Regions from separate parts of the Thermoanaerobacter sp. RKWS2 genome, predicted to be linked through region 1. Evidence: a T-box and tRNA genes for the amino acid it is inferred to sense, from the RefSeq annotation. Region 1 holds a T-box; the other holds one or more tRNA genes.
What was found. A T-box is a leader RNA that pairs with one kind of tRNA and senses whether it is charged. The one in region 1 lies ahead of ileS (isoleucine--tRNA ligase), so its partner is inferred to be a tRNA-Ile.
Positions count from the first base shown of each region.

Region 2: it encodes a tRNA-Ile, which carries the amino acid that the T-box ahead of ileS (isoleucine--tRNA ligase) is inferred to sense. The anticodon was not compared.

Region 1 is NZ_CP110888.1:1,689,007-1,693,220, reverse strand. It holds gene OEI98_RS08970 (cell division protein SepF) at 1-73, shown strand, start outside; gene OEI98_RS08965 (YggT family protein) at 90-392, shown strand; gene OEI98_RS08960 (RNA-binding protein) at 389-1,135, shown strand; gene OEI98_RS08955 (DivIVA domain-containing protein) at 1,163-1,648, shown strand; gene OEI98_RS08950 (TM1266 family iron-only hydrogenase system putative regulator) at 1,638-1,883, shown strand; T-box leader at 1,943-2,161, shown strand; gene ileS (isoleucine--tRNA ligase) at 2,216-4,214, shown strand, end outside.
Region 2 is NZ_CP110888.1:1,826,717-1,830,930, reverse strand. It holds partial or broken gene dnaG (DNA primase) at 1-385, shown strand, start outside; partial or broken gene rpoD (RNA polymerase sigma factor RpoD) at 417-1,489, shown strand; tRNA gene OEI98_RS09745 (tRNA-Asn) at 1,538-1,612, shown strand; tRNA gene OEI98_RS09740 (tRNA-Ile) at 1,619-1,694, shown strand; gene OEI98_RS09735 (tRNA (adenine(22)-N(1))-methyltransferase) at 1,759-2,463, shown strand; gene OEI98_RS09730 (Nif3-like dinuclear metal center hexameric protein) at 2,423-3,538, shown strand; RNA gene rnpB (RNase P RNA component class A) at 3,616-3,964, shown strand; gene deoD (purine-nucleoside phosphorylase) at 4,115-4,214, shown strand, end outside.

The DNA.
Region 1 (4,214 bases):
AGTTGCGCCTGAGAATTTTGACATTACAGGGGATATAAAAGATGAAGTAAATTCTTTATACAATCTAAATTGATAAGGAGGAAATGATTTTGCCTGTAAATTTTGCAATTTTAACAGCATTGGATTATTTTTTTGAAGTTATAAATTGGCTTATATTGATAAGGGTTATTTTATCTTTGCTAAGAATGGAGAATATGTCAAATCCACTTTCTCGTTTTGTGATCGTAACGACAGAACCAATACTTGAGCCTTTTAGGACATTACAATTTAGGTCTTCTATTGGAAGAAATTTAATGATAGATTTTTCGCCGGTTTTGGCGATTTTGGTGATTCAGTATTTAGTTCGTCCTTTAGCTTTTAAATTAGTATTATTACTGATGAGGTATATATGATGGACAAAGAATTTACTGTATCCCGATTTGAAGACATAATTAAAGGCGTTTTAAAATCTAAAAGAGTAAAATATACAGACTTTTTAAGCCTCTCTGAACAAAAAATTTTTGAAAAAACTATATTAAAGTATCGACAGCAAGATATAAACTATAATCTAGATGGAGGATATCCTTTAGCAGAAAGAAAGATAGCAATTATTTACCCCGATTTTTTACAGCCGGAAGATACCCCTATTTGCGCTGTAAGAATTGAAGGCAATTTTTCTAAGCTATCTCATAGAGATGTGTTGGGTTCACTTTTAGGGTTAGGGATAAAAAGACAAAAAATAGGCGATATAATTGTAAAAGAGGATAAATGTGACATATTGTTACATAAAGATGTGGAAAGTTATGTACTTATGAACCTTTTTAAAGTCGGGAAAGAGAAGGTAAGAGTTAATTCAATTGACTTGAAAGATGTGATAGAACCTGAAATAAAATATAAGGACATTTTTTCTACCGTAGCCTCACTACGGGTTGACAGTGTGGCAGCTGCAGGTTTTGGTATATCAAGGACGAAGGCTTCAGAACTTATAAAGTCCGGTCTTCTTCAAATAAATTGGGAGTATACAGAGGACCCTTCTTCAGAAGTAAAAGAGGGAGATGTAATTTCTTTACGTGGTTTTGGAAGAATTAGATTAGAAGAAGTGGGAGGTAATACAAAAAAAGGTCGCGTTTCTGTACATATTCTAAGGTTTATATAATGTTACAAAAGAAAAGGAGGTAATATTATGCTGACGCCTATGGATATACATAATAAAGAATTTAGGCGGTCTTTTAGGGGTTATAATGAAGAGGAAGTGGACGAGTTTTTGGATAAAATTATGGAAGACTATGAGATGTTATACAAAGAAAATGCGGAGTTAAAAGATAGAATTAATATAATGAATGAAAAACTTCAAAGCTACATAAATATGGAGAACACTTTAAACAATACTTTGATTGTTGCTCAAAATACTGCAGAGGAATTGAAAAGAAATGCAGAAAAAGAAGCACAACTTATCATACAAAATGCACAACAAAATGCAGAAAAAATATTAGAGAAGGCAAATCAAGAAGTTGTAAGAATAAGAATGGAGTTAGAAAGATATCGCAAGCAATTAAATGTTTTTAAAGCGAAATTTAAATCTCTTTTAGAAGCCCAGTTGGAATCAATACTTTCAATAGATGAGAAAGAATTGATTCCAGATGAGGATGAGGAGAAGGATGCAGAATAGATTAGGGGTTGTTGGAATATTAATTAAAAATAGAGAAAATGTGGCAGATAGGGTAAATCACATATTGAGTGAGTACGGCCACATTATTGTAGGGAGAATGGGTATACCCTATAAAGATAGGGGAGTATCGGTTATCGCTTTAATAGTTGATGGTACAACGGATGAAATAGGGGCTCTTACTGGTAAACTTGGAAGTCTTCCTGGGGTAAAAGTGAAATCTGCTCTGACTGCATGAGATATGCATACTATTGACGAAAAACTTGTGGTATTATATAATTGTGTAAAAAAATATTGTTAAAAGCTATGATGAGGACGAGTAAGTAGAAGCGACTTCCAGAGAGTTGGCGGTAGGTGCGAGCCAATAAGTTCGTTTCTACTGAAAATCACCTCGGAGCTGCAGGCTGAAATAGGAGTAAGCTGTGCCGGGTTTCCCGTTATCTTAAATGAGAGATTAAGACAAAGTTTTTCTTTGTCTTAATAAGTAGGTGGTACCGCGAACTTCTCGTCCCTGACGAGAAGTTTTATTTTTAGTTTGAAAGATAATATTTGAAGAGGAGGTAATGTTCAGTGGATTACAACAAGACACTTAATTTGCCGAGGACAGATTTTCCTATGAAGGCTAATTTGCCAACACGAGAGCCAGAGATATTAAAAAGATGGGAAGAAATGGATATTTATCATAAAACATTGGAAAAAAATAAAGGCAAGGAAAAATATATTTTACACGATGGGCCGCCTTATGCTAATGGAGATATACACATTGGAACTGCTATGAATAAGGTATTAAAAGACATTATAGTGAAATACAAAACAATGAGGGGTTATGATGCTCCTTATGTGCCAGGATGGGATACACACGGTCTTCCTATTGAACAGCAAGCTATAAAAACTTTAGGTATAAAAAGGCATGAAGTAAGTCCTACAGAATTTAGAAAAGTGTGTAGGGATTTTGCTTTTTCTCAGATTGAAAAGCAAAAAGCTCAATTCAAAAGATTGGGAGTAAGGGGAGATTGGGATAATCCTTATCTTACCTTGAATCCGGAGTATGAAGCTAAACAGATAGAAGTATTTGGTGAAATGGCTAAGAAAGGCTATATCTATAAAGGTCTAAAGCCTGTATATTGGTGCCCCAGCTGTGAGACTGCTTTGGCAGAAGCAGAAATTGAATACTTTGATGAAACCTCTGATTCTATTTATGTAAAATTTAGAGTTAAAGATGATTTAGGGAAATTCAAGGGAATTGTTGAGAATCTTAATAATGTGTATTTTGTAATATGGACAACTACTACATGGACTATTCCGGCTAACCTTGCAATTGCTTTAAATCCAGAGTTTGATTATGCGCTTGCAAAGTTTGGAGACGAAGTATATATAATGGCAAAAGATATGTTAGATACTGTAAAGAAAGAAGCTAACCTTTCAGATTATGAAATAGTTGCTGTATTTAAAGGAAAAGATTTGGAGGGCATGAAGGCTACCCATCCTTTATATGACAGAGATTCTTTAATAATCTTGGGTGAGCATGTAACTTTAGAAGCTGGTACTGGATGTGTTCATACTGCTCCCGGCCATGGGGAAGAAGACTTTTTAGTTGGGCAAGAGTATGGTCTTGATGTTTTAAATCCAATAGATGATAAGGGATATTTTACAGATAAAGCGCCAGGATATGCTGGGCTGTATTATGAAGAGGCTAACAAGGTCATAAAGGAAGACTTGAAAAAAGCTAATGCATTAGTGGCAGAAACCCGTATTACCCACTCATATCCTCACTGTTGGAGATGTAAAAGTCCAATAATATTTAGGGCGACAGAACAGTGGTTTGCTTCTGTGGAAGGATTTAGAGAAGAGGCACTAAAAGCTATTAAAGAAGTTAATTGGTATCCTTCATGGGGCGAAGAGCGCATAACTAACATGGTAAGAGATAGACGAGACTGGTGTATTTCAAGGCAAAGGGTATGGGGTGTGCCAATTCCTATATTCTACTGTGAAAAGTGTGGGAAACCGCTTATAAATGATGATACAATAAATGCAGTTAAAGAGATCTTCAGGCAAAAGGGTTCAGATGCATGGTTTGAAATGTCAGCTGAAGAGATATTGCCAAAAGGGATTACTTGCGAATGCGGTTCTACAAAGTTTAGGAAAGAGACAGATATAATGGATGTGTGGTTTGATTCAGGCTCCAGCCATGCAGCTGTGTTGCAAACTCATCCTGACCTAAAGTGGCCTGCAGAGCTTTATTTAGAAGGTTCAGACCAACACAGAGGATGGTTCCAGTCTTCCCTTTTGACATCTGTGGCAACACGTGGAAAAGCACCTTATAGAAACGTATTGACCCACGGGTTTGTTGTAGACGGTGAAGGAAGGAAAATGTCAAAATCTTTAGGGAATGGTATTGACCCAGCTGATGTAATTAAAGAATATGGAGCAGATATTTTGAGGCTTTGGACTGTTTCTGCTGATTTTACTTCAGATATGAGAATTTCACAAGAGATTTTAAAACAGATGACAGAAGCGTACAGAAAAATACGTAACACTAGTAAGTTCTTGTTAAGCAATCTTTATGACT
Region 2 (4,214 bases), 140 kb from region 1:
TCTTTACAAAAGGGTGAAAGAAACAATTACTGCCGATATGCTGGAGAATGTTAAATTAAAGCCAATTTTTGAAGAAATAATGTCAAGGTTGGAGGATGGGAAAAAAACTCAAATAAATGATATTGTTTATTTATTACAAGACGAAAATCTCATATCTGATTTTAACGATATTATTAAAGCTTTTTACGAGAGTGAAAATATTACTGAACAAGCTATTGATGATATTATAAACAAGATTCTCATTAACAGTTTGGCAGTTAAAAGAGAAAAGATTAAAAGAGCCATCAATGAAGCTCATATGTTGGGGGATATAGATAAAGAAAGGCAACTTTTAATAGAATTACAAAATTGTGAAAAGGAGATGCTAAAGATAAAAAATGGCTAAAAAGAAAGAAACCCATAGGGAGGGGAAACCTATGAACAACGAAGAATTGTCTAAAGAAGCCATTACAGAACTTATCAATAAAGGAAAAAAACTGGGATGCTCACCTACAATGAGATAATGGATTCTTTAGAAGATATTGATTTAAATCCTGACCAAATTGAGAAGGTATATGATGCTTTTGAAGACATGGGAATTGAAATTGTTGGGGAAGAACCTCGTCAGGAAGAAATAACTGAAGAAGATTTAGACTTAGACCTTTCTCTTCCTGAAGGAATCAGTATAGATGACCCTGTGAGAATGTATTTGAAGGAGATAGGCAAGATTCCTCTTCTCACTCCTGAAGAAGAGATTGAATTGGCAAAAAGAATCGAACAAGGAGACGAAGAAGCTAAAAAAAGACTTATAGAAGCCAATTTAAGATTGGTTGTAAGCATAGCAAAAAGATACGTAGGAAGAGGAATGCTTTTCTTAGATTTGATACAAGAGGGAAATTTAGGGTTACTCAAAGCAGTTGAAAAATTTGACTATAGAAAAGGCTACAAATTCAGTACTTATGCCACATGGTGGATAAGACAGGCTATCACAAGAGCTATTGCAGACCAAGCAAGAACCATAAGAATCCCTGTACACATGGTAGAAACTATCAACAAATTGATAAGAGTTCAAAGGCAATTGCTGCAGGAATTAGGTCGCGAACCTACCCCTGAAGAGTTGGCAAAAGAGATGGGTATGCCAGAAGAAAAAGTAAGAGAGATAATGAAAATAGCGCAAGAACCTGTATCTTTAGAAACTCCTATTGGGGAAGAGGAAGACAGCCACTTAGGAGATTTTATACCCGATGAAGATGCACCAGCTCCAGCAGAAGCTGCTGCTTTTACAATGCTAAAAGAACAATTGATGGATGTTCTTGATACTCTAACGCCAAGGGAAGAGAAAGTACTAAGACTTAGATTTGGCCTTGATGACGGCCGAGCAAGAACTTTAGAGGAAGTAGGAAAAGAGTTTAATGTTACAAGAGAACGCATAAGACAAATTGAGGCAAAAGCATTAAGAAAATTGAGGCATCCCAGCAGAAGCAAAAAATTAAAAGATTTCCTTGATTAAATAAGCTTCTTGACAATGGGGCAAAAATCTGTATAATTATTATTGTATTCCTCAGTAGCTCAAGGGTAGAGCAACCGGCTGTTAACCGGTAGGTTGTAGGTTCGAATCCTACCTGAGGAGCCACTTTTTGGGCCTTTAGCTCAGCTGGCAGAGCGGTCGGCTCATAACCGATTGGTCCGGGGTTCAAATCCCTGAAGGCCCACCATTTTGATAAAAAAGCATTTAGCTTTAAATGCTTTTTTATTTTTTTATACTTTTAGGAGGATTACATGAAACTTACAGAGCGATTAGGGAAAATTGCTGAATATATTCCTCATGGGTCAAAAGTTGCAGACATAGGTACTGACCATGGTTTTATTCCTGTTTACCTTATTGAAAACAAAATAGCTACCTATGTCGTTGCTTCAGATTTAAATAAAGGTTCCTTAAATAAAGCTGTAAAAGAAGTTCAGAAGCGAAATTTGCAATCTTTGATAGACACAAGGTTAGGGAATGGTCTTAATGTTTTATCTCCAGGGGAAGTAGACGTAGTTGTCATTGCAGGTATGGGAGGAATTTTGATTACAAAAATATTAGAGGAAGGAAAAGATACTGCAAAAACTATTAAGAAATTTATACTTCAACCTATGAGAGATTCAACATATTTGAGGAAATACTTAATAGAAAATGGATATAAAATTTGTGATGAGGAATTAGTGAAGGAAAATCAAAAATATTATGAAATAATAGTAGCAGAACATGGTAGACAAAAAGTCAAAAATGACATATATTATCAAGTAGGGGAAAAACTCATACAAAAAAAACATCCACTGTTAAAAGAATTTTTGCAGTATAAAATCGACAAAATGAAGAAAATCATAAATAAACTTCCTGAAACCAATGAAAAGCGTAAGCAATTAGAGGAAAAAGTAAAGAAATTCGAGGTGTTGATAAATGGGCTTGAAATGCCAAGTAATAGCTTCCATAATGGATAAACTTGCACCGCGTAAATTTGCTGAAGAGTGGGATAACGTGGGATTATTAATAGGAGATGGTTCTAAAGATATCTCAAAAGTTTTAGTAGCTTTGGATGCTACTTCTGAAGTAATTAAAGAAGCGGTTGACAAAAAAGTAGATATGATTGTAACTCATCATCCGTTAATTTTTAAGCCAATAAAAAATGTCAGAGCTGATAATCCAGTGGGCTCATTGTTAATACAACTTATTAAAAATGATATCTCGCTTTATGCAGCCCATACCTCTTTTGATATAGCTCCAAATGGGGTGAATGATATTTTGTGTAATGTCTTAGGAATATACGATAGGGAAGTTTTGGATGTCACTTATTCCGAAGGATATAAAAAAATTGCAGTTTATGTGCCACAAGGATATGAAGAAGTGGTAAGAAATGCTATGTGCAGTGCAGGCGCTGGTTTTGTTGGGAATTATAGTGATGCTACTTTTCAGGCGCGAGGCATTGGAACTTATAGACCTTTAGAAGGAACAAACCCATTCATTGGTGAAACAGGGAAACTAGAAAAAACAGAAGAAGTAAAGATAGAAACTATAGTACCTCAGAGATATTTAGAAAAAGTGGTAACTGCAATGCTGAATGTTCATCCCTATGAAGAGGTTGCTTATGATATTTATTCTTTGGAAAATGTTAAAGAAGAATATGGGCTTGGAAGAATTGGAATTATTTCAGAAACTACTTTGCAAGAATTAGCTTTACAAGTAAAAGCAAAACTTAAAATTAATAATTTAAGAGTGGTAGGAGACCTAAATAAAAAGATCAGAAAAGTGGCTGTATGTGGTGGAAGCGGTGCAAGTCTTATTCACAAAGCTGTTTCTAAAGGAGCGGATGTTTTAATAACAGCAGATATTGGCTATCACGATGCAGTAGAAGCCCAACACCTCGGATTGGCTTTAATTGATGCTGGACATTTTGCTACGGAGAATATTGCAGTCAGGTTTATTGCAGAATATATAATCGATGAAACTCAGAAACAGGGACACGAAATAGAAGTATTAATTAGTGAAAGTCAAAAAGATCCTTTTATGTATCTATAATTAGGTTGACAAAAACAGATATATATGATAATATATACTCGACTGATATTAGAAAAATATATATGAAATAACGCATGTGAGTAAGTCGGATGGCCGCGTGCGATTTCGCACGAGGAAAGTCCGAGCTCCACAGGGCAGGGTGCCGGGTAACACCCGGTGGAGGCGACTCCAAGGAAAGTGCAACAGAGATATACCGCCTGGCACTCAACTTGTTTAGTGCCAGGTAAGGGTGGAAAGGTGAGGTAAGAGCTCACCAGGGACCAGGCGACTGGTCTGCTCTGCAAACCCCACCTGGAGCAAGGCGAATAGGAGGGAGTAGGTGGCCCGCCGTTTCCCTCGGGTTATGCCGCTAGAGGTGTCAGGCAACTGACCCCCTAGATAGATGGCCATCCTCGACAGAACTCGGCTTATAGACTTGCTCACATGCATTTAAAATACCATGATTTTGTGGTATTTTTTATTTTTTATTTATACAAAATTAAAAAATTGTTTGGTCCATAAATTTTTGTTTGATTTAAAAGCTGTTTTTTGCTAATATTATATATGGGCAAAACTATTATAGAAGGAGAGATTCAGATGAGCATACATATTGGTGCTAAAGAAAACGAAATCGCTCAAACAGTGTTATTGCCAGGAGATCCTTTAAGGGCTAAATACATAGCAGAAAATTTTCTTG